DNA from 2 places in the Xanthomonas sp. SS genome. Region 2 is predicted to be linked to the other one. Evidence: predicted binding sites of a transcription regulator. Region 2 holds the regulator's gene; the other holds the start of a gene.
What was found. Region 2 encodes FliA, which starts transcription of late flagellar genes. Its sites were predicted from a motif close to TAAAGTTTNNCNNNCNNNGGCCGATAA; they were not measured.
Positions count from the first base shown of each region.

Region 1: the regulator FliA is predicted to act here: its motif matches at 1,256-1,282, upstream of HEP74_RS04880 (methyl-accepting chemotaxis protein).

Region 1 covers NZ_CP051190.1:1,151,759-1,166,915, forward strand. The annotation lists gene HEP74_RS04875 (NADP-dependent oxidoreductase) at 1-96, shown strand, start outside; gene HEP74_RS04880 (methyl-accepting chemotaxis protein) at 125-1,201, opposite strand; gene HEP74_RS04885 (DUF2339 domain-containing protein) at 1,452-4,163, shown strand; gene HEP74_RS04890 (DUF3999 domain-containing protein) at 4,160-5,524, shown strand; gene HEP74_RS04895 (phosphoglycerate kinase) at 5,790-6,968, shown strand; gene HEP74_RS04900 (HAD-IA family hydrolase) at 6,965-7,609, shown strand; gene pyk (pyruvate kinase) at 8,011-9,477, shown strand; gene HEP74_RS04910 (class I fructose-bisphosphate aldolase) at 9,705-10,709, shown strand; gene HEP74_RS04915 (response regulator transcription factor) at 10,875-11,552, opposite strand; gene HEP74_RS04920 (sensor histidine kinase) at 11,722-13,695, shown strand; gene HEP74_RS04925 (GLUG motif-containing protein) at 13,916-15,157, opposite strand, start outside.
Region 2 covers NZ_CP051190.1:2,662,070-2,677,226, reverse strand. The annotation lists gene HEP74_RS11115 (ParA family protein) at 1-237, opposite strand, end outside; gene motD (flagellar motor protein MotD) at 237-1,226, opposite strand; gene HEP74_RS11105 (flagellar motor protein) at 1,236-1,976, opposite strand; gene HEP74_RS11100 (chemotaxis protein CheA) at 2,286-4,019, opposite strand; gene HEP74_RS11095 (protein phosphatase CheZ) at 4,024-4,632, opposite strand; gene cheY (chemotaxis response regulator CheY) at 4,632-5,024, opposite strand; gene HEP74_RS11085 (RNA polymerase sigma factor FliA) at 5,043-5,792, opposite strand; gene HEP74_RS11080 (MinD/ParA family ATP-binding protein) at 5,789-6,673, opposite strand; partial or broken gene flhF (flagellar biosynthesis GTPase FlhF) at 6,660-8,328, opposite strand; gene flhA (flagellar biosynthesis protein FlhA) at 8,505-10,568, opposite strand; gene flhB (flagellar biosynthesis protein FlhB) at 10,586-11,716, opposite strand; gene HEP74_RS11060 (ligand-binding sensor domain-containing diguanylate cyclase) at 11,820-14,717, opposite strand; gene HEP74_RS11055 (ligand-binding sensor domain-containing diguanylate cyclase) at 14,933-15,157, opposite strand, start outside.

The DNA.
Region 1 (15,157 bases), 1.5 Mb from region 2:
CGGGTGTTCCCGCTGGAGGAAACCGCGCAGGCCCTGGCCTGTGTCGAGAGCGGACGCGCCAAGGGCAAGGTGGTGATCAGGGTCGGCCAGCGCTGAGCGTTGGCCGACCCGCGCGCGCCTCGCGCTACAGCGCCTGCAGAATCAGCGAATGCCAGCCGGTGCGATAGGTTTCGTAGCCGGGCGAGGCCGCATGCGCGATGCAGTGCGGGCGCCCGTTGAGGTCGCTCAGCACGGCGCCGCGCGGCTGCTTGAACAGCGCGTCGCGGCCCTGGAATTCGATCCGCTCCTGCAGCATGCGTCCGGCCGAGTCGGCCAGGACCTGGCCGCGCTGGTCGACGATGCAGACCCGGCTGCGGCCCCATTCCTGCTCCGACAGCGGCGTGCGCTGCACCACCGTCTGCGCCAGCGCGTCCCAGCGGAACACGATGCCGAGCACGCCCAGCACGCGGCCGTCGACGCGGCCGCCGTCGCGCACCGTGCACGAGTACACCAGCACGCGTTCGCCATCGGCCAGGGTGCTGGCATGCACGTCCTGGAAGCCGAATTCCTCGCCGCTGCGGGTGCGCGTGGCGTCTTCGAACCACGCCTGCCCGGACACGTCGCTGCCGGCCGAGGCGTACTGCTGCGGCCGGCCGTTGGCGAGGATGCGGCCGTCGGTGCCGGCCAGCACCAGGTCGAAGTAGACGGTGTACGAATCCAGGATCTGGCCCATGCGCCGCGACGCGTAGGCGAGTTCTTCGTCGCCGCGGCCGGGACGCGCGGCGGCGACGATGGCCGCGTCGGTCGCCCACCAACGCACGTCGCAGCTGCGTTCGTAGAGGTTGCGGTCGATCAGGTCGATATTGCTCAGCGCCAGTTCGCTCAGGCGCGTGCGGCGCACGTCGTCTTCCAGTCGCTGCAGGGTGTGGCGCATGTCGGCGCTGGTGCTGGCGGCGACCTTGTCCAGATCCTGGGTGGCATCGGCGACGCGCCGCGACAGCACGTCCATTTCCTGCGCGATGACGCTGAAGCCGCGCCCGGCCTGGCCGATCCGGGCCGATTCGATGCGGGCATTCATCGAGATCACGTGGGTGGTGCGGTTGATCTCGTCGATGCGCTGCAACGACTGGCGCAGCTGTCCGAGCAGTTGATCGGACAGGCCGACCACGGAGCGGATATGGTCGTCGATGCCCGCTTCGGTGGGTTTGGCTGGCAGGTTCATTGGCGCTGTCGGTGGGAGGGGAGGGAACAGCGGACGCAACGTGGGATAAGGGAGGTAGCGGCCGCGAATGCATCGGCTTTAGCGCCGATTGCGCTGGCCTGCGTTGCCGGAATGCGTTGCCGCGCCTGGCTTGCACCGCTGCCGGCGCGGCCGCGGCAAGGCCGAACTCGTCTACCATCTGCCCCAGGACCGGCGCCGTCGGACCATTGGTACGCGCCCAGCGCCGTGCCGGCTTGGGCATGGAGTGCGGATGGAAGGCTTGATCGTGTTGGCGGTGGTGGCGGTACTGGCGGTACCGATCCTGATGATCATGATGCTGGTGGCGCTGGCGGGCGTGCGCCGGCGCGTGGCGGTGCTGGAACTGCAACTGGCGCAACTGCGAGGCGCCGCGCCGCGGGCGGCGCAGGCCGATGTCGGGTTCGCTGCCGACGCCGATACCGATACCGAAGCCGAATTCAATGCCGGGTTCGAGGACCGCGCTGCGGCCGAGGGTCCGTTCTTCGTCACCGCGCCTGTCGCCACCGCACCCGCAGCGACCACGCCACCGCCGCTTCCGCCGCAGTTCGCAACCCGCGCATCGGCGGTGCGCGACGTTGCGGACACGGATGCCGACATGGGCGTTGCGCCAGCGCCCGAGACCTACGTGCCGCAGGGCCCAGGCCCGATCGAGCGGCTGCTGGCCGGCACCAAGCGCTGGTTCACCGAAGGCAACGTGCCGGTCAAGATCGGCATGCTGGTGCTGCTGGCCGGCGTCGCCGCGCTGCTGAAGTACGCCGGCGACCAGGGCTGGCTGCGCATGCCGATCGAACTGCGCTACGCCGGCATCGCCGCCGCGGCGCTGGCCGGCCTGGGCTTCGGCTGGCGCCAGCGCGAACGCAAGCGCAGCTTCGCGCTGGCCTTGCAGGGCGGTGCGATCGGCGTGTTGCTGCTGACCGTGTTCGCCGCGTTCAAGCTGTCCGGGCTGATTCCGGCCGGCGCCGCGTTCGCGCTGAGCATCGTGCTGGTGGCCAGCATGTGCGTGCTGGCGGTGTTGCAGGAATCGCGCACGCTGGCGGTACTGGCCACGCTGGCCGGGTTCCTGGCGCCGATCTGGCTGTCCACCGGCAGCGGCAACCATGTCGGCCTGTTCTCCTATTACGCGGTCTTGAACGCGGCGGTGTTCGCGATCGCCTGGTACCGGCCGTGGCGGGTACTCAATCTGCTCGGGTTCGGCTTCACCTTCGGCATCGGCACGCTGTGGGGCGTACTGCAGTACCAGCCGTCAAAGTTCGCCAGCACCGAGCCGTTCCTGCTGCTGTTCTTCGCCTTTTACCTGCTGATCCCGATCCTGTACGCGCGGCGCCAGCCGGCCACGCGCGGCAACCTGGTCGACGGCAGCCTGGTGTTCGGCACGCCGCTGGTCGCGTTCTCGCTGCAGGCCGGGCTGCTGCGCGGCGAGGGCCTGCCGCTGGCGCTGTGCGCGCTGGGCCTGGCGGCGGTGTATGCGTTGCTGGCCGCGGCGCTGATCCGGCGCGAACGCTTCGCGGTGCTCGGCCAGGCCTATGCGCTGCTGGCGGTGGGCTTCGCCACGCTGGCGGTGCCGCTGGCGCTGTCCGCGCGCGCCACCGCCAGCATCTTCGCGCTGGAAGGCGCGGCGCTGGTGTGGCTGGGACTGCGCCAGCAGCGCTGGTTGCCGCAGTTCACCGGCGCCGGCCTGCAACTGGCCGCGGCGATCGGTTTCGTGCTCGGGCTGGACGTGGCCTGGCACGACGTCCATGCGCTGGCCAATGCCACCTTCATGAGCGGCGCGTTGCTGGCCCTGGCCGGTCTCGCCAGCGCCTGGAGCTATCGCCGTGCCGGCGCCGACACGCCGGCGCTGGCCTATTACCTGTGGGGCCTGGCGTGGTGGTGCGGGATCGGCGTCGCCGAGATCGAACGCTTCGTCGCGGCCGCGGCGCAGGCCGACCTGTTGCTGGCGTTCGTCGCGCTCAGCGGCTGGCTGGCCGCCGAGGCGCAGCGCCGCTGGCCGGCGCGCGCGCTGGCCGCGACCACGCTCGGCGGGCTGCTGCTGGCGCTGCCGCTGGCAGTGCTGCAGGCGGACGCGCACGGCCAGCCGTTCGCCGGGCATGGCGCCTGGGCGTGGACGCTGTTCGCGGTGCTCGGCGTGCGCAGCCTGATCTGCCTGCGCGGCAGCGGCGGCTGGGTGGCGCGCGCGGCGCAATTCGCCTGGTGGCTGGTGTGGCCGTCGGTGCTGTCGATGCTCGGCCTCTGGCTGGCGCAGCGCTTCGCCCTGGCCGAGGGCTGGCAGTGGGCATTGCTGCTGGCGCCATGGCTGGCGGCGGCGGCGTTGTCGCTGCTGCGCTGGCCGTGGCTGGCGGCGCCGCTGGGTGAGGATTTCGACCGTTGCCGCACGGCGCTGCAGGGCAGCTATTTCGGCCTGCTCGGCCTGGCCTGGCTGTGGACGCTGTGCGTGCCCGGCGCCAGCGCGCCGCTGCCGTGGGTGCCGCTGCTCAATCCGCTGGAACTGAGCCAGTTGCTGGTGGTGGCGCTGGCCGCGCGCTGGCTGTGGTCGGCGACCGCGCCGGCCCTGTTGCGTGCGCAGCGCCTGCAACTGCTGGCCGCTGCCGGATTCCTGTGGGTCACCAGCGTGACCCTGCATGCGGTGCACTACTGGGCGCCGGTGCCGTGGGCGTCGCTGTTGTCCGCCGGCGTGGCGCAGACCAGCCTGACCGTGGTGTGGAGCGTGCTCGGCGTACTGGGCTGGGTGCTCGGCTCGCGCCGCGGCCAGCGCGGCCTGTGGCTGGCCGGTGCGCTGCTGATGGCGGTGGTGCTGGGCAAGCTGCTGCTGGTGGATCGCGGCAACCTCGGCAATGTCGCCGGCATCGCCTCGTTCATCGCCTACGGCCTGCTGTGCACCGTGGTCGGCTATTTCGCGCCGGCGCCGCCGCGCGCCATCGAACCGGCCGAGGAGGCCCATCCATGAAACGCCTGATCATTCCGGCCGTGCTGCTGGCATTGCTGCCGGTGGCTGCCTTCGCCGCCAGCCAGCGCGACGACTACGTGCAGCAATGGCCGCTGACCCTGCAGGATCCGGCCGCCGGCGCCTACCGCGTGCAACTCGACGATGCGGTGTACCGCAGCGCGCACCTGGCCTCGCTGGGCGACGTGGAGGTGTTCAACGCGGCCGGCGATCCGCTGCCGTCGGCGCTGTTCGCGGCCGAACTGGCCGAGACCACGCCGCGCCGGCAGCCGCTGCCTTGGTTCCCGCTGCCGGCCGTGGCCGGTGGCGGTGCGGACAACCTGGAGCTGATCGCCGAGCGCGATACCGACGGCAGCGTGCGCCGCATCCGCACCCGCATCGCCAGCAGCGCCACGGCCAGCGCCGAAGCCGGTTGGTTGATCGATGCCAGCGCGCTGCGCGAGCCGTTGCGCGCGCTGTCGCTGCAGTGGGCGGCCGATGCGCAGCCGCGGCAGGCGCGCTACCGGGTCGAGGCCAGCGACGATCTGCGCGACTGGGAACTGCTGGTGCCGGAGGCGACCCTGGTCGACCTGGCCAACCAGGGCAAGCGCCTGCAGCAATTGCGCATCGCCATCGATCGCCAGGTGCGCTACCTGCGGCTGCTGCCGTTGTCCTCGCCGCCGCTGCCGACGCTGACCGGGGTGGAGGCCGAACTGGCGCCGGCGCCGGTCGCCGCCGACTGGCACTGGCAGCAACTGGATGCGCTGCAGGCCGATCCGGCGCAGCACAGCTTCGACTTCGTATCGCCCGGCCGCTATCCGGTCGCGCAGCTCGACATCGCGCTGCCCGGCAACAGCGCGATCGAATGGCGCGTGCAGAGCCGCGACAGCGCCGAGGCGCCGTGGCAGGACCGGGCCGGGCCGTGGGTGGCCTACCAGGTCGGCGCCGGCGCCAGCCGCTCGCCGCCGCAGGCGCTGACCCAGCCGGTGCGCGACCGCTACTGGCGGCTGCTGGCCACGCAGGATCCGGGCCGGCAGCGGCCGGCGCTGCGCCTGGGCTACCAGCCGGAAACATTGATCTTCCTGGCGCAGGGCATGCCGCCCTACGCGCTGGCCGCCGGCAGCGCGCGCACCCAGCGCGCTGCCGCGCCGTTGGCGACCACGTTGCAGGCCCTGCGCGCGCAACGCGGCCCGCAATGGACGCCGGCCACCGCCACGCTTGGCGCGGCGGTGCCGCTGGCCGGCGCCGCCGCGCTGCAGGCGCCGGCGACGCCACGCGACTGGAAGACCTGGCTGCTGTGGGCGCTGCTGGTCGGCGGCGCGCTGATCGTGGTCGGTTTCGCCTTCAGCCTGTTGCGCAAGCCGGCCGCGCCCGGCGCGGGCTGATCGGCTCGGTACCGCCACGCCACGCGCCCGTCGCGGCGTGGCCACCTCTGTGCGCGCGTGGTTTTGCCCGCGCCGCAGCGCTGCGGCCGCACGCTGCGCGATGTCTCGATTTGCCGCTGCGCGGCCGACGCCGGACAATGCCCGTCTCGGCACCGCCCGCGCGCGCTGGCGCCAGCGTGCCTGCAGCGGAGGTTCCGATCGCCGCGCCTATGCTGCGCACGGCCTCCTCTTTCCTCAGCAACCCCACGATAGCGAGCAACCGACAATGCCCATCCTGCGAATGACCGATCTCGACCTGTCCGGCAAGCGTGTGCTGATCCGGCAGGACCTCAACGTGCCGATCGACGACAACGGCCAGATCACGTCCGAGCAGCGCATCCTGGCCTCGGTGCCGACGCTGCGCCACGCGCTCGAGCAGGGCGCGGCGGTGATGGTGACCTCGCACCTGGGCCGGCCCAAGGAAGGCGTGTGGACGCAGGCCGATTCGCTGGCGCCGGTCGCCGCGCGGCTGACCGCGCTGCTCGGCACCGAGGTGCCGCTGCTGCGCGATTGGGTCGACGGCGTGGACGTGCAGCCGGGCCAGATCGTGCTGCTGGAGAATTGCCGCATGAACGTCGGCGAGGGCAAGGACGACGAGGCGTTGTCGCAGAAATATGCGGCGCTGTGCGACGTGTTCGTGATGGATGCGTTCGGCACCGCGCACCGCGCGCAGGCGTCCACCCACGGCGTGATCAGGTTCGCCCCGATCGCGGCCGGCGGCCCGCTGCTGATGGCCGAGCTGGACGCGCTGGCCAAGGCGCTGGAGCACCCGGCCAAGCCGCTGCTGGCGATCGTCGCCGGCAGCAAGGTCTCGACCAAGCTGGAGCTGCTGTCGAACCTGGTCAACAAGGTCGAGCAGCTGATCGTCGGCGGCGGCATCGCCAACACCTTCATCGCCGCGGCCGGCTATCCGGTCGGCAAGTCGCTGTGCGAGCCGGACCTGCTCGACACCGCGCGCAAGATCGTCGCCGACGCCAATGCGCGCGGCGCGGCGATCCCGCTGCCCACCGACGTGGTGGTGGCCAAGCAGTTCCTGCCCGACGCCGAAGCCACGGTGAAGGCGCTGGCCGAGGTCGCCGACGACGACCTGATCCTGGACATCGGCCCGCAGACCGCCGCGCACTACGCTGAGTTGATCGCCAAGGCCGGCACCGTGGTCTGGAACGGCCCGGTCGGGGTGTTTGAGTTCGATGCGTTCGGCCACGGCACCGAAACCCTGGCGCGCGCCATCGCCGCCTCGCCGGCGTTCTCCATCGCCGGCGGCGGCGACACCCTGGCCGCGGTCGACAAGTACGGCATCGCCGAGCAGGTGAGCTACATCTCCACCGGCGGCGGCGCGTTCCTGGAGTTCCTGGAAGGCAAGACCCTGCCGGCGGTGGCGGCGCTGCAGGCGCGCGGCGCGTGAGCGCGAACACCCTGTTCTTCGACCTGGACGGAACCCTGGTCGATTCGGAGGCCGGCATCGTCGGTAGCATCCGCCACGCGTTCGCCGAACTCGGGCGCGCGGCGCCCGAGCCGCAGCAACTGCGCGCCTGGATCGGGCCGCCGTTGCGCGACAGCTTCAACGACTACTTCCCCGGCGACCCGCCGCTGGTCGAGCAGGCGCTGTCCCTGTACCGCGAGCGCTACGACGCGCAGGGCTGGCGCGAGCACACCGTGTTCCCGGAGATCGGCGCGGCAGTTGAGGCATTGGCCGCGGCCGGCCATCGCTTCGCGGTGGTGACCTCGAAGAACGAGCGCTTCGCCCGGCGCATCGTCCAGACGCTGCCGTTCGCCGCGCATTTCGAGGAGATCGTCGGCGCCAGCGACGACGGCCAGCGCCGCTTCAAGCCGGACCTGATCGCCGAGGCCTTGCGGCGGCTGTCGCTGCAGCCGGCGCAGTGCGTGATGATCGGCGACCGGCGCATGGACATCGAGGGCGCCAACCACCACGGCATGCGCAGCATCGGCGTGCTGTGGGGCTTCGGCGACGCGGCGGAACTGCGCCAGGCCGGCGCCAGCGCGTTGGCGCAGGTGCCGGCGCAGTTGCCTGGCTTGGTTGCTTGACGGCGGGGATTCGGGATTGGGGATTCGGGATTCGTAAAAGCGGGTCCTGTTGCCGAATCCGCGCATTCGCGTCATTGCCGGTTCCAGGTGCGCTGCCCGGCCTGCGTCGCGTGCGCCGGGCGCAGCGCCAGACCACTGCGTGGCGTGTGTGTCCGGCGGTTGGCGGCTTCGCCTGACAGGGCCGGCAACAGCGCAAGAGAGCTGAGCCTGGGCTTGCCTGGCATGGCGCCCGCGCCAGGGCTGGGCGCGGGCGAGGCAGCGCTGGCGCGGCTTCGAGTCCGCATACTGTCCCGCACTGTCTGCAAGACATGCATGAATCCGCGGTCGCCTATGTCGATTCGCCATCCTGCGGTAGCGGCGCCTGTGCTAGTTTTGACGGCTTTTCCAGGGAACGACGTCTCATGATCGAACGCCAGCGCCGCACCAAGATTCTCGCCACCCTCGGCCCGGCCACGGATCCGCCCGGCGTGCTCGAGGACCTGTTCCGCGCCGGCGTCAACGTCGTGCGCCTGAATTTCTCCCACGGCGACCCGTCTGGCCAGGCCAAGCGCGCCGCCGAAGTGCGCGCCGCCGCGCAGCGCGTGGGCAGCGAAGTGGGCATCCTCGCCGACCTGCCGGGGCCGAAGATCCGCATCGAGCGCTTCGCCGCCGGCAAGGTGGCGCTGAAGGCCGGCGCGCGCTTCGACCTGGTCGCCGATCCCAACGCGCCGGCCGGCGACGAGCACCAGGTCGGCGTCAGCTACCTGGGCCTGCCCAACGACGTCAAGCCGGGCGACGTGCTGCTGCTCGACGACGGCCTGCTGCAGTTGCAGGTGGTCGAAGTCGACGGCGCGCGCATCGTCAACACCGTGCTCAACGACGGCATGCTGTCCGACCGCAAGGGCCTGAACAAGCAGGGCGGCGGCCTGTCGCTGGGTGCGCTGACCGAGCGCGACAAGGAACTGATCGGCATCGTCGCCAAGATCGGCGTGGACTTCATCGCGGTGTCGTTCTGCCGCAACGCGCAGGACATGCACGACGCGCGCCGCATCGCCCGCGAACACGGCTGCGAGGCCGCGCTGGTGTCCAAGATCGAGCGCACCGAGGCGATCGAGAACCTGAGCGAGATCGTCGAGGCCAGCGACGTGGTGATGGTCGCGCGCGGCGACCTGGGCGTGGAGATCGGCGATGCCGAACTGCCGGGCCTGCAGAAGAAGATCATTCGCGAGTCGCTGGCGCAGAACAAGGTGGTGATCACCGCCACGCAGATGCTGCAGTCGATGGTCGAGAACCCGATCCCGACCCGCGCCGAGGTGCTGGACGTGGCCAACGCGGTGATCGACGGTACCGACGCGGTGATGCTGTCGGCCGAGACCGCCGCCGGCGCCTACCCGGTCAAGGCGGTGCAGGCGATGGCGCGCATCTGCCTGGGCGCCGAGCGCCAGTTCGAGATGGACACCGACTTCGAGGCCGCGCAGCGCAACCTCGAGCGCGCCGACCAGGCGATCGCGATGGCGACGATGTTCCTGTCCGAGCACATCGGCCTGAGCGGCGTGGTCACCCTGACCGAATCCGGCGGCACCCCGCGCTTCCTGTCGCGGTTCCGTTCGAAGATGCCGATCTACGCGTTCACCCGCCACGACGGCGCGCGCCGCGGCATGGCGATGATGCGCGGCGTGTTCCCGATCAACTTCGACAGCCGCGGCCTGACCCCGCGCGAAGCGGCACGTGCGGCGATCCGCCTGCTGGTCGAGGCCGAGCGCATGGGCCCCGGCGACCGCGTAGTGTTCACCAGTGGCGAGCACATGGAAACGCACGGTGCGACCAACACCCTGCGCCTGCTCGAAGTCGGCCCCGACGGCCGCGCCAGCGGCCTGGGCGAGCTGTAGCCGCAACCGCGCCGCCAACGCCGGACCACGACCGCGCGCTGCGTCTGCAGCGCGCGGTTTTTTTTGCCTGTCCGGCGGGCGCTGCCGGTCGCCTGCCGCTGCGCGCGAATGCGCATGCGGTCGCGGATTGCGTCTACCGGATGGAAACGGTTGCAGGCATTCCGTGAAGGAATCGGTAGCGTTTGCCGCGATATACTTCGGGTTTCCCCCCGTGCCATAGGAATTCCATGAGCATCGAACAGCTTGCCGAAACCGCACAGGCGATGGTCGCCCCGGGCAAGGGCATCATCGCGATCGACGAATCCACCAGCACGATCGCCAAGCGCTTCGCCAGCGTCGGCATCGAGAATGTCGAGGAGAACCGCCGCGCGTATCGCGAGCTGCTGCTGACCACGCCGAAGCTGAGCGAGCACATCTCCGGCGCGATCCTGTACGACGAGACCATCCGCCAGAAGACCAAGGACGGCGTGCCGTTCCCGAAGTACATGGCCGAGCACGGCATCATTCCCGGGATCAAGGTCGACAAGGGCACGCATCCGCTGGCGGGCATGCCCGGCGAGCTGATCACCGAAGGCCTGGACGGCCTGCGCGCGCGCCTGGAGGAGTACTACAAGCTCGGCGCGCGCTTCGCCAAGTGGCGCGCGGTGATCACCATCGGCGAGGACATCCCGTCGGGCGTGTGCATCGAGACCAACGCCCACGCGCTGGCGCGCTATGCGGCGCTGTGCCAGGAGCAGGGCCTGGTGCCGATGGTGGAGCCGGAAGTGCTGATGGACGGCAACCACGACATCGAGACCTGCTACGAAGTCACCGAAGCCACGCTGCGTTCGCTGTTCGGCGCGCTGTACGAGCAGAACGTGGTGCTGGAAGGCACCATCCTGAAGGCCTCGATGGTCATCGCCGGCAAGGACTGCGACGAGCAGGCCAGCGTCGAGGAAGTGGCCGAATCCACCGTGATGTGCCTGAAGAGCACCGTGCCGGCGATCCTGCCGGGCATCGTGTTCCTGTCCGGCGGGCAGACCGACGAGCAGTCCACCGCGCATCTCAATGCGATGAACCAGATCGGCACCCTGCCGTGGCCGCTGAGCTTCTCCTACGGCCGCGCGATGCAGCAGGCCGCGCTGAAGCTGTGGGCGCAGGACATGAAGGGCAACTTCGCCAAGGCGCAGCAGGTGGTCTACGACCGCGCCAAGGAAAACGGCCTGGCCGCCCTGGGCAAGTGGCAGGACTGAGGTCCGGCTAGAAGCGCACGAAAAACGCCGGCATCGCCGGCGTTTTTCGTTCTGTATCCCTTCTCCCGACGGGAGAAGGTGCCCCGAAGGGGCGGATGAGGGTACGGGGGCGTAGCCCCTAATGAAGCCGGTTAGCAACGCTACCGCAAACCGCACACCCCAAACTCAAGGCCTCAAAGCAGCCGGCGCATGAAACCGGTAACCGCTATTACGCAGCGTCTTCACCGGCAGCGGCCGCCCACTGATCTCCTCCACCCGCCGCCGCAGCCGGTACATCTGCGTGTCCAGCCGGCGCCGATCGTGGTCGAGGAAGTTCGCACCGAGCGCCTCGGCGATTTCGCGGTGGCCCACGCTTTCGCCGGCGCGGCTCATCAGGCACTTGAGCACCAGCAGATCCTGATGCGAGAGCGGAACCGACGGCGCGTCGGGCACGTTCAGGCGTGCGGCACCCAGCTCCAGCATCCAGCAGGCGTTTTGCAGGCCCAGGCGCCGGCCGAGCGCGGCCAGGGTCGCGGCCAGTTCGTCCAGATCGGCGCCTTTGCCCAGGTAATGGTCGGCGCCGATGTCGAGGCCGGCGACGCGATCGCGGCTGGTGTTGCGCGCACTGAACACCACGATGCCGAGCCGTTGCGCGCCTTGCCGCAGTTCGCCGATCAGGTCCAGGCCGCTGCCGTCGGGCAGTCCGACGTCGATCACCGCCAGGCCATGGCGCAGCGGATCGAACCGTTGCCAGAATTCCCCGACGTTGGCCGCGCACGTCGTGGCGTAGCCGAGATCCTCGAGGAATTCGCCGAGCTCCTCGCGCAGCACGGGCTCGTCTTCAAGCAGGATCACCTCGCCCATCGCGGCAAACTCTTGGTGCATCATTGGTCGCTGTGACTCAACCGGGTTCGGCGATCGTGCGGTGTGGCAAATGATGGCGAGGTGTTTTCGCTGGTTTGTGGGCGCATGGCTGTGCTGGGGCGCGATGGCCTGTGTCGCGGCGCAACCGGGATGGGCGCCGCCTGAAAAGTTGTCGCTGACCGCCGCGGCCGAGCATCTGGATGCGAGCGGATACCTGCAGCGCCTGGACGATCCGCAAGGCCGGCTGGATGCCCGCCAGGCCGCGGCAGCGTCCGGCTGGACCCCACTGCCTGCCAGCCTCAATGCCGGGTTCACCGCCAACACCGTGTGGCTGCGCGTTCCGCTGCACGTGGACAGTGTAGCGTCCGCGGGCTGGATGCTGCGACTGAGCAATGCCGTCATCGACGATGCGCAGGCCTACGCCAGCGTCGACGGCGGCGCTTGGCAAGCGTTGGGCCATAGCGGCGAGAACGTCCGCCGCCACGATTGGCCGGTGGACTACCGCAGCCCGGTGTTCCAGTTCGCGCCGTCGCGTCCCGGCGACTACGTGATCCTGCTGCGGCTGCAGAGCAAGAACGCGCTGGTCACCCGTCTCGATATCTGGCAGCGGCTGCCGTTCGACAACCAGTCGCGGCGCGAGGGGCTGCAGTTCGGCCTGTACTTCGGCTTCTACCTGCTGCTGATCTGCGTGCATCTGCTGTTCTGGAGCGTGACGCGTGCGCCGATGAGCGGCCTGTTCGTCGCCTACCTCGGCGGCTGCGTGCTCAACGAGGCCATGTCGATCGGCCTGGTGCAGCAGGTGACGGGAGTGCCGGTGCAGTGGAGCGACCGCCTGCTGGGGATCAGCATCGCCTGCAGCCTGCCGGTGGGCTTCCAGATCGCGAGCAGGCAGTTGCACCTGCGCGCCCTGTATCCGCGGTTCGCGCGCTGGTCCATCCGTTTCCTGTGCGGTGCCGCGCTGGTCTGTGCCGCGCTGGTCGCGACGGGGCACTACGCGCTGGGCATGCAGCCGGTGCAGGTGCTGGCCTTGCTCGGCATCGCGGTGCTGACGGTGCTGGCGCTGCGCCTGCTGTGGCAACGCTATCCGCCCGCGGTGTTGTTCGCGCTCGCCTTCTTCCCGTTCTACCTGGGGGTGATGCTCGGATTCCTGCGCAATCTGGGGCTGGTCCCGGTGAATGCATGGACCCAGTACGCCACCACCGTCGGCACCATGCTGCACATGACCGTGATGAGTTTTTTGGTCATTGGTCGCTACGAACGTCGGCGGCGCATCCGCGAGCGGCGCCACGCCAATGCCGCGGCGGAACTGGCGCGCAGGCATGGCATGCAGTTGGAACGCGAAGTCGCGTTGCGCACCGTCGAACTGCACGGCGAGATCCGCAGGCGGCAACGCCTGGAGGACGAACTGCGCGCCTCGTTGCAAACCGAACGCCGGGTGATGCAGGAGCAGGGCGAATTCGTGGCGATGGTGTCGCACGAGTTCCGCACGCCGCTGGCGGTCATCATGACCTCGGCGCAGCAACTGGCGCGCAAGCTGGAGGGGCCGATAGAGCGCAACCGCGCGCGCTGCGTCAACATCCATGGCGCGGCGCAGCGGCTGCTGGCACTGGTGGACGAATACCTCGGCGCCGACCGCATGGACGCGACCACTGCGGAACTGCGGCTGCAGCCTTGCGCGCTGCGCGATCTGCTGGACGCGGTGTGTCGTGACTTCCCGCCGCAGCGCGTGGTCTGCGCATACGAGAGCGACGACGACAGCCTGGTCACCGACAGCGGACTGTTGCGCGTGGCCTTGCGCAATCTGATCGCCAATGCCGATCGCCATAGCCCGCCGGGCGAGCCGATTCGCATCCGCGTGCGCGGGCATGGCGAAGCGCTGCGGGTGGAGATCGCCAATGCGGGCGAGCGCATCGCCGCCGCCGATCGGCAGCGGCTGTTCCAGAAATACTACCGGGGCGAGAACGCCAGGAATACGCCAGGCGCCGGACTCGGCCTGTACCTGGTGCGCAGGATCGCCGAGCGCCTCGGCGGTTGGGTGGGGCTGGCCGGTGACACTGCCGACGCGCCGGTCTGCTTTGTCCTGCTGTTGCCGCGGCGTCCGCATGCGCAGATCGAGCCGTTACCGCCAGCGTTCGATTCCTGATCCTGCAGCGCACGCGATCGCGCGCGCGGATTCCGCGGCGTGCGGCGCGGATATTCAAGTTGCCCACGATGCCGGACCCACGCGCCGAATTGCCGCGCGGGAATGGCGTGCCTGTTCGCTCGGCCTTGGCTGTTCGGCGCAGACCGCCGCCATTCGCGATGCGGGAATGGCGGCGGCTCGGCCGCGCGACGCCTCGGCGAGGCGTCGCAGCCGATGGCGGTTACTGCTGGATGATGCAGGCTTCCGCGGGCGCGGCGGACGTGCCCTGGTTGCAGGCGAGTGCGGGGACGCGAACGCCGCCATCGACGATCAGGATGGAGTCGGTCGCGGCCGTGGCGCTGCTGCCGCTTGCGGCCTGGGCGCTCGCCGCCAGCTCCCTGGCGGTCTCGTCGTTGCCGGTGCCGGAAGTGCCGGTTTGCGCAGTCGCCGAGACCGAACTGTTGATCGCTTGCACCGTCGCATTTTCCAACTGAATGCCGGTGCCGGGACCGGGACCGGGGCCGGTATCGCCGCCGGGCAGCACGCTCAACAGGCCATCGACATAGCTGACGGTGTAGTTGGACAGCCCCGCACCGGTGGCGCCGGACGCGCTGATCGCGTACTTGCCGACCGCGGCGCTGGCGGCCGAACCGCCACTGCTCAGGCCGACGCCGGAGACCGTGTCGCCATTGCGCAAACCGGACACGGTGTAGCCGGTCAGGTTGATGCTGCTGCCGAAGGTCTTGCTGGCATCGGTGGCGACGATGCGCAGCGTCGCCGGATCGACCGTCAGGCTGCCATCGACATAGCTGATGACGTAGTTGGACAGTCCCGTGCCGCTGGCGCCGGAGGCGCCGATGGCGTACGTGCCGACCCCGGCGGTGGCGGCCGCGCCGCCGCTGCTCAGGTTGACGCCGGAAACCGCGTCGCCACCGATCAGGCCGGACACGCTGTAGCCGTTGAGGCTGGCGGTGTTGCCGTAGGTCTTGCCGGCGTTGCTGGCGGTCACCGTCAGGCTCGCCGGGGTGATGGTGATGCTGCCGGTTGCCGTGTAGGCGATGTCGTAGCCCTGCTGGGTGGAGTACAGCCCGCTCACGGCGATGCCGCCATTGCCGGTGGTGTAGGTTCCCGCGTTCTTGCCGGCGGTCGCGTAGGTCAACGACGAACCGAGCAGCAGGTTGCTGTTGGGGTTGCCGCCCACCGTGTAGTTGGACGTGGTGCCGCTGGCGCCGGTGCCGTCGTAGGTCTTGTCCACGCCGGAGACAGTGGCGGTGACCGTGAGCGACTTCAGGAAACCGCGCAGCAACGGCGACGTATGGCCCTCGTACATGCGCCAGGTCAGGCCGGTCCCGCCCTTGTCGTCGATGTTCCAGCCGGCAGCGGTGAAGGTGGACAACGTGGTCAGCTGGTTCCAGCTCTTGCCGCCGCTGTAGCCGTCGATGTTGCCGCCGGCATTGCCGGCCAGGTTCAGGCCGGCATTGAT
Region 2 (15,157 bases):
GATGGCGCTGTCGCGGGCCAGTGCGGCCAGGTCGCTCGGCGGCGTGGCGAACAGGTCCAGCACGCCGCTCGGCGGCGGATCCTGCGGCACGTCGAAGGCGCGGGTCAGCGAGGCGTGCGGATCGAGATCCAGCATCAGCACGCGGTGGCCGAGCATGGCCAGGCCACGGCCCAGCGCCAGCGTGCTGGTGGTCTTGCCCACGCCACCCTTCTGGTTGGCAATCGCCCAGATGCGCATCAGTTCACTCCTTCAATGGCGGCAGGTACCGCGCGGGGCTGGCCGGCATGGCCGGCAGCCACCGCGGCGGCATGTAGCGGGGTCGCCGGCGCGGCGCCGGCGGTATTGGTCAATCGGTCTTGCGGCGACGGCGTGCCGGTGGCGGCGATGGGTGCCGCGGCGCTGCCGCTGTCGGGACCGCCGGCGTCGGCCAGGATCACCAGCACCACGCGGCGGTTGGCGTTGCGGCCGGCCTGGCTGTCGTTGTCGGCACGCGGGCGGAACTCGCCGTAGCCGATCATCGACAGCCGCGACGGTTGCAGGCCCTGGTCGGCGAACAGGTGCACCACGCTGGCCGCGCGCGCCGCCGACAATTCCCAGTTCGACGGGAACTGCAGGGTGGCGATCGGGCTGTTGTCGGTATAACCCTCCACGCGCACGCCGTTGGGCACCGGCACCAGCACCTGCGCCAGCTGCGCCAGGGTGGCGCGGGCGCTCTGGTCCAGCGACGCGGAGCCGGAGCCGAACAGGATGTCGCTGTTGATCTCCACTTCGATCCACAGCCCGGCGTGGCGCACGGTGATCAGCTTCTTCTGGATCAGCGGCGCCAACGCGGCGCCGAGCCGGTCGGCGATGCCGTCGAGCTGGCGTTGCGCGCGCCGCAGCTGGTCCTCGTCGCGCAGCGCGCTGGCCGAGCGCAGCGGCGAGGCCGAGGGCAGCCGGTTCGGGTCGGGCAGGGACAGCGCCGGGCTGGACTTGATCGGGGTCGGGCGCGCGCCGCCCTGGCCCTGCATCAGGTGATCGCCGACCTGCACCGGGCTCATCGTCCGCGGCGCGCCGCCGAAGGCGGTGCTCATCGCGTCGGCCATGACCCGGTACTTGGCCTCGTTGACCGTGGACAGCGCGTACATCACCACGAAGAAGGCGAGCAGCAACGTCATCAGATCGGCATAGGGGATGGCCCATGCCTCATGGTTGACGTGATCTTCGTGCTGACGCTTGCGGGCCATAGTGGTGGGTCAATGCAAGAAGCCGGCCAGCTTCGATTCGATGTTGCGCGGGTTCTCGCCCTGGGCGATGGCGATGAGCCCTTCGATGATCATTTCGCGCTCGCCGCTGCTGTGCTTGATCACGCTCTTGAGCTTGCTGGCCATCGGCAGGAACAGCAAATTGGCCGAGGCGATGCCGTAGATGGTGGCGGTGAACGCGGCGGCGATGCCGTGGCCGAGCTTGCTCGGGTCGGCGAGGTTCTTCATCACCGCGATCAGGCCCAGCACCGCGCCGATGATGCCCAGCGTCGGCGCATAGATGCCCATGCCTTCGAACACCTTGGCCGCGGCCAGGTCGCAGTGTTCCTGGCCGTCCAGGTCGATTTCCAGCATGTGCCGGATCGATTCCGGCTCCACCCCGTCGACCAGCATCTGCAAACCCTTGCGCACGAACGGGTCGGGCTGCTGCTGCACCTGGTTCTCCAGGCCGAGCAGGCCCTGGCGGCGGGCGATGTTGCTCCACTCCACGATCTGCTGCAGCAGCGCCTGGCGATCGCTGGCCGGCGGATGCAGGATCCACTTGGCGATCTGGAACGCGCGCCTGAACACCGCCGGCGGGGTATGCACCAGGATTGCGGCGACGGTGCCGACGATCACGATCACGAACGCGGCCGGCGACCACAGCGCGGAAACGCCGGCGCCCTTGAGGATGCTGCCGCCGACCAGCGAGGCGATCGCCAACAGCAAGCCAATGAGACTGAGTTTGTCCATGCAGGAAATATCGGCAGCGAGGGGAGGGACTTGATGGGGCGGCCGGGATTGGGAGTCGGGATTGGGGATTCGAGACGCCCGGCCGGTGGCGGTCGAGCCGCGGATCGGCGAGCGCGCGGCACCCTGTAGGAGCGGCTTCAGCCGCGACGCGTTACAGGTAAGGCGTCGCGGCTGAAGCCGCTCCTACAGGAAAGCGCGGCTGGCAACCGCCGTTGAACTTACCGGCAGGCCGATGACACTTTGGGTGTCGCATCGCCAGCCAGCGATCCGCACCGGGACAGCCTTCGAATCCCCAATCCCGGCCTTCGATCAGCTCTTCAACCCATCCACATCTAGGATCAACGCCAGCCGGCCATCGCCGATCAGGGTCGCGCCGGCGTAGCCAGGCAGGCCGCGCAGTGCGCGCGGCAGCGGCTTGATCACCACTTCCTCGCGGCCGCGGACCTGGTCTACGACCAGGCCCATGCGCGATTCGCCGGCCTGCAGCACCACCACGGTCAGCAGCGGCAGTTCCGGCGCTTCGATGTTCAACCAGTGGCGCAGGTCCACCAGCGGCAAGGTATGCGATTGCCGGTCGAGTACGGCGCGGCCGTCGAACCAGCCCAGCGCGCGGCGCGGCGCGTGCAGCACTTCCACCACGCGCGCCAGCGGCAGCGCATAGACGGTGTCGCCGGCCTGCACCAGCAGGGTCGGCAGGATCGCCAGGGTCAGCGGCACGCGGATCAGGAAGCGGCTGCCGCGGCCCAGTTCGGACTGGATCTGGATCTGCCCGCTGAGTTCGCGGATGCGCGACTGCACCACGTCCATGCCGACGCCGCGGCCGGAGATGTCGGTGACTTCGGACTTGGTCGAGAAACCGGGCAGGAACACCAGGTGCAGGCATTCCTCGGTGGTCAGGCGCGCGGCGGCTTCCGGATCGATCAGGCCCTTCTCGCGCGCCTTCTGCCGCAGGCGTTCGGGGTCGATGCCGGCGCCGTCGTCCTGCACTTCGATGCTGACGTAGTCGCCTTCCTGCTGCGCCGACAGGCGCACGTGGCCGCCGCGCGGCTTGCCGGTGGCTTCGCGCAGCGCCGGCGTCTCGATGCCGTGGTCGATCGCGTTGCGCACCAGGTGCACCAGCGGATCGGCCAGCGCCTCGACCAGGTTGCGGTCCAGTTCGGTGTCGGCGCCGATCAGTTCCAGGTCCACTTCCTTGTTCAGGGAGCGGGCGACGTCGCGCGCGACCTTGGGGAAGCGCGAGAACACCTTGCCGACCGGCTGCATGCGGGTGCGCATCACCGCCGATTGCAGGCGCGAGGTGGCGATGTCCAGGCTGCTGACCGCGCGGTCCAGTTCTTCGTCGCGCAGGCGCACGCGCAGGGTCTTGAGCCGGTTGCGCGACAGCACCAGTTCGCCGATCAGGTTGACGATCGCGTCCAGGCGCTTGGTGTCCACGCGCACGGTGTGTTCGGGTTCGGCGGCTTTGGCCGGCGCACCTGCGGGCTTGGCGCTCGGCGCCGGCCGCGGCGCGGCGGCCGGTACTGGCAGCGCGGCTGGCGCGGCGCCGCCGTGCAGCTGGTCGAGCAACGCTTCGAATTCGTCGTCGTCGATCATGTCGCTGTTGCCGCCTGCGGCGGGCAGCGGCGCGGCGACGGCGGCCTTGGCGCTGGGCGCGGCGGTTTCTTCGCCGCTGGTGGCGAACTGCGCGATCAGCTGCTGCGGCGCGCGCGGCGGTTCGCTGCCGCTGCCGAATGCGTCGAGCATCGACTGCAGGTAGTCCAGCGACTGCTGCGCGGCGTCGAAGTGCCGCGCCTGCAAGGTGGCCTGGCCGGCGCGGGCCTGGCCCAGGGTGTCCTCGGCGGCGTGGCACAGCTCGACCATGGCGTTGATCGCCAGAAAGCCGGCGCCGCCCTTGAGCGTGTGGAAACCGCGGAATACCGCGTTGAGCTGGTCGCTGTCCTCGGGCGCCTGCTCCAGCGACACCAACTGCTCGCCGAGCCGGTCCAGGATTTCCTGGGCCTCGATGATGAAGTCGGCAGCGATGTCGTCGGGGACGGCGCTCATGGCATTACAGTCCCAGTCCGGACAGCAGGTCGTCGGCGTCGTTCTGCGACACGCCGTGGCGGTCCAGTCCGGCCAGCGCCGGGCCGGCCAGGCTGCCATCGGGCTTCTTGTCTTCCTTCGGCGGCAGGCCGAGCGCGCCGAAGCCCTCGTGCACGCGGCGCACGATGGTCGCCACGCGGCGGATGATCTGCCCGGTCAGGTCCTGGAAGCTCTGCGCCAGGGCCATCTCGGTGAGGTTGTGGCGGATCTTGTCGAGGATCTCGCCCTGGTCGCCGGTCAGCCCGCCGGCGCGCAGCTGTTCGGCCAGCGCGCGGCATTCCTCGGCCAGGTCCAGGGTGCGGTGGCTGGCCTTCTCGGTCATCTCCACCACGTGGTCCAGGCGCGAGCAGGCGTCGTCCAGTTCGCCGGCTTCGCTGGGAATGACCGGCAGCTCGCCGAGCGCCTGGCCCAGGTCGCGCGCCAGCCGGCTCAGGCCCTGCATCATCGGCCGCGTGCGCCAGGCGGCGAGCGTGTCGATTTCCTTGCGCCAGGCGGTTTCGTCGCCGCGCTCCAGTGCGTCCAGCGCACCTTGCAGGCGTTCGATCAGGGCGCTGCGTTCGGCGGTGGCTTGCATCAGGCGGTCGCTCCCAGGCGTTCGAAGATCTTGCCCAGCTTCTCCTGCAACGTCTGCGCGGTGAACGGCTTGATGATGTAGCCGTTCACGCCGCACTGCGCCGCCTCGATGATCTGCTCGCGCTTGGCCTCGGCGGTCACCATCAGCACCGGCAGGTGCTTGAGCTTGTCGTCGGCACGGATGTTGCGCAGCAGGTCGATGCCGGTCATGCCGGGCATGTTCCAGTCGGTGACCACGAACTCGAACGGTGCCGAGCGCAGCGCAGCCAGCGCACTGTTGCCGTCTTCGGCCTCTGCAGTGTTGGTGAAGCCCAGATCGCCGAGCAGATTCTTGACGATGCGCCGCATCGTCGAGAAATCGTCCACGATCAAAATCCGCATGTTCTTGTTCACCGCTAACTCCCTTGGGTCTTATTCTTCGTCTTCCAGGCCGGCGTCTGCCGCTTCGAACGCTTTCAAGCGTCCGCGCAAGCGTACCGTGGCCTGGCCGTGGATCTGGCAGACGCGCGACTCGCTGACACCGAGCACCGCGCCGATTTCCTTCAAGTTCAATTCTTGTTCGTAGTACAGAGACAGTACCAGCTGCTCGCGCTCGGGCAGCAGCGCGATCGCCTTGCCCAGTTCGCGCCCGAACTCGCTGCGCTCGAGCATCTGCTGCGGATTGGGCCCGCCCTTGGCGATGGTGTCCAGCTCGCCGTGGTCTTCGACCCGCGATTCCAGGCTCAGCACCTGGCCGCGCGCGGCATCTTCCATCAATCGCAGGTATTCGGGAAGCGGCATGTCCATCGCGGCGGCCACTTCGTTGGCGGCGGCGGCGCGGCCGGTGCTCTGCTCGATCTTGCGGATCGCCGAGGCGGCGTCGCGGGCGCGGCGGTGCACCGAACGCGGCACCCAGTCGCCGCGGCGGATCTCATCGATCATCGAGCCGCGGATGCGGATCGAGGCGTAGGTCTCGAACGAGGCGCCCTGGTCGGCGTCGTAGCTGCGCGAGGCCTCGATCAGGCCGATCATGCCGGCCTGGATCAGGTCGTCGATCTCGACGCTGGCCGGCAGTCGCGCCGCCAGGTGGTGGGCGATGCGCCGCACCAGGTCCGAATGCTGGGCGATGTAGTCGTTGGAGCTGTTGCGCTGCACGGCGCGGTATTGGGCGGCGGCGTTCATGCGGCGACCCCCCGCTGGATGATCCGTTCGACGAAGAACTCGACGTTGCCGCGCGGCACGGTCGGCGCCTGCCAGCGCGAGGTGCGGCGGGCGATCTCGGCGATCGCCTGCGCCGACGGGCTGGACGGGTAGGCCTTGACCACCGGCTGCTGGCGCTGCACCGCCAGGCGCAGCCAGTCGTCCTGCGGCACGCAGCCCAGGTAATTCAGCGACACGTCGCCGAGGAACTTCTCGCACACCCGGCTCAGCTTGTCGTACAGCAGGCGGCCTTCGTTGAGGTCGCGGACCATGTTGGCCACGATCTGCACCCGGTCCACGCCGCGTTCGCGCGACAGCACCTTGATCAGCGCGTAGGCGTCGGTGATCGAGGCCGGTTCGTCGCAGACCACCACCACCGCGTCCTGCGCGGCCTGGCAGAAGGTCAGCACGCTGTCGGTGATGCCGGCGGCGGTGTCGATGATCATCACGTCCAGCTCGCGCTTGAGCTCGGAGAACACGTTGACCAGGCCGACGTGCTGGGCCGGCGGCAGCTCGGCCATGTGCCGGCGACCGGAGGCGGCGGGCACCACCATCAGCCCGTTGGGCATGTCGATCAGCACCTCTTCCAGGGTGCAGCGCCCGGCGACCAGGTCGGCCAGGGTGAATTTGGGGGTCAGCCCGAGCAGCACGTCGACGTTGGCCAGGCCAAGGTCGGCGTCCAGCAGCAGGGTGCGCTTGCCCATGTCGGCCAGCGCCATCGACAGGTTGACCGAGATGTTGGTCTTGCCGACGCCGCCCTTGCCGCCGGTCACGGCGATCGTGCGCACCGGGCCCAGCGGTTCGCTGCGCGTTGCCGACAGGGGGAAGGCATTGGTCAGATTGGCGTAATCACGCGACGGCATGGTTCTGCTCCGGAGTACAGGGCTTATCGGCAGCGCGCCGCAAATCTTCAAGGCGCAATACCAGGCTGGCGGCGTTGGCGCGGTGCAGGTCGTCCGGCACGCGCTGACCATCGGTCACCCAGGTGATGGGAAGCCGGTGGTCCGCGACCACCGACAGGGCACTGCCAAACCGCCCGGTTTCGTCAAGCTTGGTCAAGATCACCCCCTGCGGATCGGCGCCGGCAAACCGGCGCACCACCTCGTCCAGGTCGGAGAAATGAGCGTTGGCAGGGAGTACTAGCAAGGACCGGACCACTCGCGAGGCGCGCAGCCAGTGCAGCTGTGCGGCCAGGGCGCGGTCGCGCTGGCCCATGCCGGCGGTGTCGATCAGCACCAGCTTGTAGTCGCGCAGGCGCTCCAGCAGCTGCTGCAGGGCGGCGTCGCTGTCGGCCTCGTGCACGGCGATGCCGAGCTGGCGGCCGTAGCTGTGCAGCTGTTCGCGGCCGCCGACGCGGATGGTGTCGGTGGTGACCAGGGCCACGTCGCGGGCGGCGTGGCGCTCCAGGAAGCGCGAGGCCAGCTTGGCGATGGTGGTGGTCTTGCCGGCGCCGGTGGGGCCGATCAGGGCGATCACGCCGCCTTCCTCGATCGGATCCAGCGGGGCGATCGGCAGGCGCTTGGACAGCAGCCCCAGCATCAGCCCGCGGCCGCGGTGCAGTTCCAGGTCGGCGGGGATCTGCATCACCACGTCGCGGGTCAGGCCGCTGTCGAAGCCGTAGTCGTCCATCAGCTCCAGCGCCTGGGCGCGCACCGGCGAGCCGCGCAGGCGTTCGTCGGTGAGCCGGTTCATCTCGCGCTCGATCATCTGCCGCATCAGCGCCAGTTCGTCGCGCAGCTGAGTCAATTGTTCGTCGTTCTGCGCGACGGGGAAGCTGGCCACCGGCGCCAGCGTCGGCGGCGCCGGGATCCCGGCGCTGGCCGCAGGCGCGGCGGCCGGCAGCGGCACGACGTTCGCGGCGCTAGTCGCGGCGGCCGGGGTCAGCGACACGGCGGCGATGTCTTCCAGCCAGGCCGGCACCTCGGCGGCGATCGCGGCGGCGCTGGCGGCGGCGGCCGGGGCGGCCGGGGCGGCGAACGGGCTGGGCATCGGCACGCTGATCGGTGCGTTGCGGAACACGTCCTCGGAATGCGGAATTCGGCGAAGGGGGCGTCGGCGGGGACCGGGCAGGGGCCCGCGGCGCGGCGGCGGGACGGCTCGGCGCCGGCGCAGTGCCGGCCGGCATCGCCGAGGCGGCGATCGCGGCGGGCTGGGTCAGCGGCCGCGCCGGTGCGGCCTGCGCCACTGTCGCGGTGCTGCCGGCGTTGGCCATGGCGGCGGCCGGGGCACGGCGCTCGCTGATCGCGGCCATCATCGCCATCGCCGGGTTGGCGGCGGCCTTGGCCGCACGCGGCGCCGGATTGGCGGCCGACACCTGCAGCCGCGGCGCCGCCTCTTCCGGACGCGCCGCGTCCAGCGCCTGCTGCACCAGGGCTTCGTCGTAGTTGCTGGCGGCGACGATCTCGATGCCTTCGTCGGTGCGCCGGTTGGACAGGATCACCGCATCCGGACCGTGCTCGTCGCGGACCATGCGGAACGCGGTGCGCATGTCGGGGGCTACGAAGCGTTTGATCTTCATGGGTGGACGCCGGGATTCGGGAGTGGGGATTGGGGATTGGTCGCGGATGCCGCCGTTACGTGGCTGGTATCCGGTCGCCTTGCTCTGGTTGTCTTCGATCGTTTCACTGCTGTCTCTCTCCGCTCGCGGGGTCCGCTGTTGCGAATCCCGTATCCCAAATCACCAATCCCTGCCTGTCAGCTGATCGTTCCCACCAGCTTCAGCCGCTTGTCTTCCGGTACCTCGCTGTAGGACAGCACCGACAGCGAGGGGACGCTGTGGCGGACCAGCCTGGCCAGCGCGGCGCGGACTTGCGCCGGGACCAGCACCACGGCCGGTTCGTTGCGCGCTTCCTGCTTGCTGACGCATTCGGCCAGGCTCTGGTGCAGCCGCTCGGCCAGGCCGGGTTCCAGCGCGGCACCGTTGCCTTGGGTAGAGTCTTGCAAGACACGTTCCAATTGCGGGGCCAGGGTGTACACCGGCAGTTCGGCGGACATTCCCGAGATTTCCTGGACGATGAACCGGCCCAGGGCGTTGCGCACCGCAGCGGTGAGCACGCCGGGTTCTTGACTCTGCGGGGCCTGTTCGACCAGCGCCTCGACGATCTTGCGCAGCTGCCGCACCGGGATCTTCTCGATCAGCAGGTTCTGCAGCACACGCACCACCACCGACAGCGGCAGCGCCTTCGGGGTGAGGTCCTCGACCAGCTTCGGCGCGCTCTTGGCCAGCGTGGCCAGCAGCTGCTGCACCTCTTCGTGGCCGAGCAGTTCCGGGGCGTGCTCGCGGATCAGGTGCGACAGGTGGGTGGCGATCACCGTGGCCGGGTCGACCACGGTGTAGCCCATGGTCTCGGCCTGGGCGCGTTGGTGCGGCTGGATCCAGATCGCATCCAGGCCGAACGCGGGGTCCTTGCCGGCGATGCCGTCGATCTTGCCCAGCGCGCCGCCCGGGTCCAGCGCCAGTTCGCGATCGGGGTGGATGTCGGCGGTGGCCACCGGCACGCCGTGCACCAGCAGGCGGTAGGCGTTGGCCGGCAACTCCAGGTTGTCGCGGATGTGTACCGGCGGGATCAGGAAGCCGATGTCCTGGGTCAGCTTGCGGCGCACGCCCTTGATCCGCGCCATCAGTTCGCCGCCCTGGGTCTTGTCCACCAGCGGGATCAGCCGGTAGCCGACCTCCAGGCCCAGCGGATCGATCGGGCGCAGTTCGTCCCAGCCCAGTTCGGCGTTGGCCTGGGCGCCGGCGCTGGCCGCCTGCTGCGCCGGATCCGGCTTGGCTTCTTCCGGCAGCAGGCTGCGCTTCCACATTTTCCAGGCCAGCAGGCCCAGGATCAGCGCCAGCGTCAAGAAAGCGACGTTGGGCATGCCCGGGACCAGGCCGACCAGGCCCAGGATCGCCGCGGCCACCGCCAGCGCTTTGTGCTGGCCGAACACCTGGCCCATCATCGAGGCGCCCATGTCCTGCGAGCGCGAGGCGCGGGTGACCAGCATCGCCACCGCCGAGGACACCAGCAGCGCCGGCAACTGCGCCACCAGGCCGTCGCCGATCGACAGCAGGGTATAGGTGGACGCGGCCTGGCCCACCGGCATGCCGTGCTGCAGGACGCCGACCGCCATGCCGCCAATGAGGTTGATGAACAGGATCAGGATGCCGGCGATGGCGTCGCCGCGGATGAACTTGCTGGCGCCGTCCATCGAGCCGTAGAAGTCGGCTTCCTCGCGGACTTCCTCGCGCCGGGCCTTGGCCTCTTCGCGGGTCAGCAGGCCGGCGTTGAGGTCGGCGTCGATCGCCATCTGCTTGCCGGGCATGGCGTCTAGGATGAAGCGCGCGGTCACTTCCGACACGCGCCCGGCGCCCTTGGTGATGACCACGAAGTTGATGATGGTCAGGATCGCGAACACCACGATGCCGACCGCGTAGTTGCCGCCGATCACGAACTGGCCGAACGCCTCGATCACCTTGCCGGCGGCGCCGTGGCCGTCTTGGCCGTTGATCAGGATCACGCGGGTGGAGGCCACGTTCAGCGCCAGGCGCAGCATCGTGGTCATCAGCAGCACGATCGGGAAGATGCTGAACTCCAGCGGCCGCTTCACATAGACCACCGCCAGCAGCACCATCAGCGAGATCGCGATGTTGAAGGTGAACAGGGCGTCCAGCACCGGCGCGGCCAGCGGCACCACCACCATCGCCAGCATCGCCATCACGATCACCGGCGCGCCGAGGCCGTGCTTGATCATGTCCATCATCTTGCGCGTGTTCATTTGCGCGGCGGGCTGGCTCACGGCTTGCTCCCCGGGGCGAATTCATCGACCTCCAGCGGCGGCAACGGCGGCATCGGCCCGCTGCGCCAGGCGCGCAGCTGGTACACGTAGGAGAGGATCTGCGCCACCGCCGAATACAGTCTCACGGGAATTTCCTTGCCGAGTTGCCCTTCCCGATACAAGGCGCGTGCCAAAGGTGGCGCAGACACCACTGCGACGCGGTGCTGCTCGCCGATTTCGCGGATGCGGAAGGCCAGCTCGTCCACGCCCTTGGCGACCACGGTCGGCGCGCGCATGCGGCCGCTTTCGTATTTCAGCGCCACCGCGTAGTGGGTGGGGTTGACCACCACCACGTCGGCGCTGGGCACCGCCTCCATCATCCGCCGCTGCGACAGCTGCATCTGCATCTGCCGGATGCGGCCCTTGACCTCCGGGCTGCCCTCGCTTTCCTTCATTTCCCGGCGCACTTCGTCGCGGGTCATCATCAGTTTGCGGGTGTAGTTCCACTTCTGGTACGGCGCGTCGATCGCGGCCAGCAGCGCCAGCGCGCCGGCGGTGTACAGCAGCAGGTGCAGGGTGAAGCCCAGGCCGTCGCCGATGGCGGTCTCCAGGGGTTGCCGCATCAGGCTGCGCAGGCCGTCCACGTTGTTGGAGATGCACAGGGCGGCGGCGCCGCCGACGAAGCCCATGCGCAGCATCGACTTGAACAGTTCGGCCAGGCTTTCCGGGCCGTACAGCCGGGACAGCCCGGCCATCGGGTTGAGCCGTTCGAACTTGGGGATCAGCGCCGCGCCGGAGAAGCGCAGGCTGCCCATCAGGATCGGCGCCACGAAGCCGGCCGCCACGCAGATGCCGACCAGCGGCAGGGTCACCCAAAGCAGCCCCAGCAGCAATTCGCCGAAGTGGCCGAACAGCGCGTCCGGGTTGTCGTGCAGGCGCGGATCCGGGCGCAGCGCGGCCTTCATCCAGTTCGCCGCGCCGGCCGCCAGCGAGCCGGACATGCCCATCAGGGCGAAGATGCCGGCGCTGAACACCGCCGCCGTCGCCAGTTCGCGCGACTGCGGGATGTTGCCCTGCTCGCGTGCCTCGCGCAGGCGTTTTTCGGTCGGTTGTTCGGTTTTTTCGGTGCCTTCTTCGTTTTCGGACATGACGGTGAGGCGCGCCGGGCAGGGGATTCAACCCAGCCTCCTGCAAGGACCGTACCGTTCGCCGGACGGCGGCCCGCGGCGCGCTCCGCCGCGCCGACGCAGCCTAGTCCTGCTGCAGTTCCACGCGGTTGCGGCCCAGGTGCTTGGCCCGGTACAGGGCATCGTCGGCGCGGGCCAGCAATTGCTGCAGGCTCTCGCCTTGCCGGTACCAGGCCACGCCGATCGAGGCGGTGACCGCCAGGTGCTGCGTGCCGACTTGCAGCGGATGCCCGGAGACCGCCACGCGCAGGTTCTGCAAGCGCTCGTGGGACGGGGGCGGCAGTCCGGGCAGTACGCCCAGCAGTTCCTCGCCGCCGTAGCGGCCGATCTGGTCCGATTCGCGCAGATTGGCGTTCAGGCGCTGCGCGACCTTGGTCAGGACCGCGTCGCCGATCAGGTGGCCGTGCGTGTCGTTGATGCGCTTGAAGTGGTCCAGGTCGATCATCGCCACCGCCAGCGGCTGCTGCTCGGCCAGGCTGTGGCGCATCTGCGCGGCCAGCGCATCGAGGATGCCGGCGCGGTTGAGCAAGCCGGTCAGGGAGTCGTGCGAGGCCTTCACCGCCAGCGCGGCGCGGGCGATCTCCAGTTCGCGCTTGTCGTGCTCCAGTTCCTGGGTGCGCAGCGCGACCAGCTCGGCCAGGTGGCGCTCGCGCTGGCGCAGGCGGCGCTCGCGCCAGTGCAGCGCGGCGATCGCCAGCCCGCCGCCGAGCAGCGCGTACAGCGCCAGCATGGTCTGGCTGCGCCACCACACCGGCGCCACCGAGAACGCCACCCGCACCGGCGCCGAGGCGCTGTGCCGGTAGGCGTCGAGCAGCTGCAGTTCGAACGTGTAGTCGCCCGGCGCCAGCGGCGGATGTTCGATCTCGAAGTTGGGCGTGTAGATCCACTGCGTATGCGCGCCTTCGAAGCGGTAGCGCAGCGAGACCCGGTTGCGGTCGTCGTACAGGTCTGGCGATCCGGCCTCGATGTGCAGCGGCTCCTGGTTCCAGGGCAGGCGCGCGCCGGCCGCGATCGGATGGCCGCCGCGGCTGAATTCGCTCAGCGTCACCCCTGGCGCGTTGGCCTGGAACAGGCGTTGCGGGGCCAGGATGTGGCTGACGCCCTTGCTGGTGCCGATCCACACCGAGCCGTCGTGGTCCTCGAAGAACGCCGATTCGGAGATGTCGTCCCACAGCAGTCCCTGCGACTGGGTCAGGCGCGACCAGCGGCGGCCGTCGTAGACGTCCACGCCCTGGTTGTGGCCGATCCAGATCCAGCCGTTGCGGGTGCGCCGGATCAGGTAGATCTGCAGCTCGCGCTGTTCGGACTGCGCGCTCGGCCGCAACTGCAGGGTGTCGCCGTCGAGCCGGCCCTGCCACACGCCCGGGTTGTACAGCGCGGCCCAGACCTGGCCGTCTTCCTGGATCAGCAGCTTGCTGACCCATGGCTGCGCCGGCTTGCCATCCAGCTGCAGCCGGATCGGGGTCCAGGTGTTGCCGCGCAGCCGGAACACGCCGGCCGCGCCGCTCAGCCACAGGCTGCCGTCGCGGCGCTGCTGGATGTCCGAGTACTCGCCGCCAGGCAGCGCCTGCACCCGCTGCGGCAGGTCGTGCGACTGCGGCCGCTGCAGCAGGTACAGGCCATCCGCGGAGAGGATCCAGATCCGGCCGCCGGCGTCCAGAAACAGCCGTCTGATCGTGGCGCCCAGGCGCGGATAGCTGCGCAGCAGGCGGCCTTGGCTGTCGTGGTGGCGCAGCTCGCCCAGCGAGCCCAGGCTCCACAGCGATCCGTCCGCCGCGCTCTGCAGGCTGATGACCTGCAGCCCGGCGTCCGCCAGCCAGGGCTGGAAGCGCTGGTCGGGATGGCGTTGGCGGTTGATGCCGGCTTCGTTGCCGAGCAGCAGCGCGCCGTCGCCGTTGCGCAGGATGCTCCAGGTCGGCGCGGTGCTCATGCCTTGCGAGACATCCCAGTTCTCGATCCAGCCGTAGCCGTTCCAACGCACTACGCCTTCGCCGTCCACCGTCATCCACAGGTCGCCGGCGCGGTCGAACAGCAGCACCAGGATGCCGGCGTCGGGCAGGCCGTTGCCGCGGTCGAACTGGCGCCAGCGGTCGTATTCCCAGCGCGCCAGGCCCTGGCCGGTGCGGATCAGCACGCGCCCCTGCGGATCGAGCAGGATCTGGGTCTGGCCGCCCACCTGGCGCAGGCCGACCCCGGGCGGGGGCCGCGCGACGAAACGCTCGGCCGCGGCCGGCAACTGCATCACGTGCTGGTCGCCGCGCAGCCACAGCGCGCCGTCGCGGTCGCGCACGACATGCCGCCAGCGATCGGGCGGCAGGCCCTGCGCCTGGCCGTAGACCGTCACCGAGCCATCGGCGGCGACCCGGCACAGCGCTTGGTCGCAGCCCAGCCAAAGATCGTCGCCTTCGCTCTGCGCCGCGGCGAGCTTGCCGAGCTGCGGCAGCCGCGCCAGGGTCGCTGCGTCGAACAGCGGTCGCAGCTGCCAGCGTCCGTCGTGGCCAGCCACCGCGCGCAGCGCCTGCTGGCCGCTGAGCAGCACCATGCCCCAGGGCGTGCTGGCCAGGCGCAGCTTGTTCTTGTGCAGCGGCCCGGTCTCCTGCGCGCTCAGCCGGCGCAGCTGGGTGCCGTCGTCGACGTAGAGCGCGTCGAAGGTGGCCACCCACAACCGGTGCTCGGCGTCCTCGCTCGCGGCGCTGATGGAATGGCCGCGCTGGCCCTGCAGCGGCACCTGTTCGAAGCGATGGCCATTGAAGCGGTACAGCCCGCTCTCGGTACACACCCACAGGCTGCCGTCGCCGCTCTGCAGCAGGCAGGTGTCGGCCAGGCCGAGCAGGCCCTGGTCGTGGGCGTAACGGCGCAAGGGAATCGACTGCGCGCGGGCGACCCCGGCCGCCAGCAGCTCCACGGCCAGCCACAGCAGCAGGGCCTGCAGCGACCGCAGGCCGCGCCGGCGCGCGCGCATGCCCGGCTCCTCAGCCGCCGCGTGCGCCGCGGCAGTCATCGGCGGGGACTGGCAGGAAATCCGACATCGCGTGCGGCACCGGGCAAGAAGTGGAGAAGGAGAGCGACGGTTGCATGCGGTGTTCGCAGCGGCCGATGGCCATGACGCCGCGCGCGCGGCGCGTAGCGCGTTGTCTGTTATCGGCCGCGCCGCTGCCGGGCTTGAGCCGGCGCCGCTCAGCGCGGCACGCTGGCGCCCAGGGCCGGGTCCAGGTGCAGTTCGATCCGGTTGCGGCCGCCATGCTTGGCCCGGTACAGGGCGTCGTCGGCGCGGCTGAGCAACTGTTGCACCGACTCGTCCTCGCGGTACCAGGCCACGCCGATCGAGGCGGTGACCTCGAGCAGGCCGGCGTCGGTGAGGAACGGGGTGGCACCGATCACCTGGTGCAGGGCGCGCAGCCG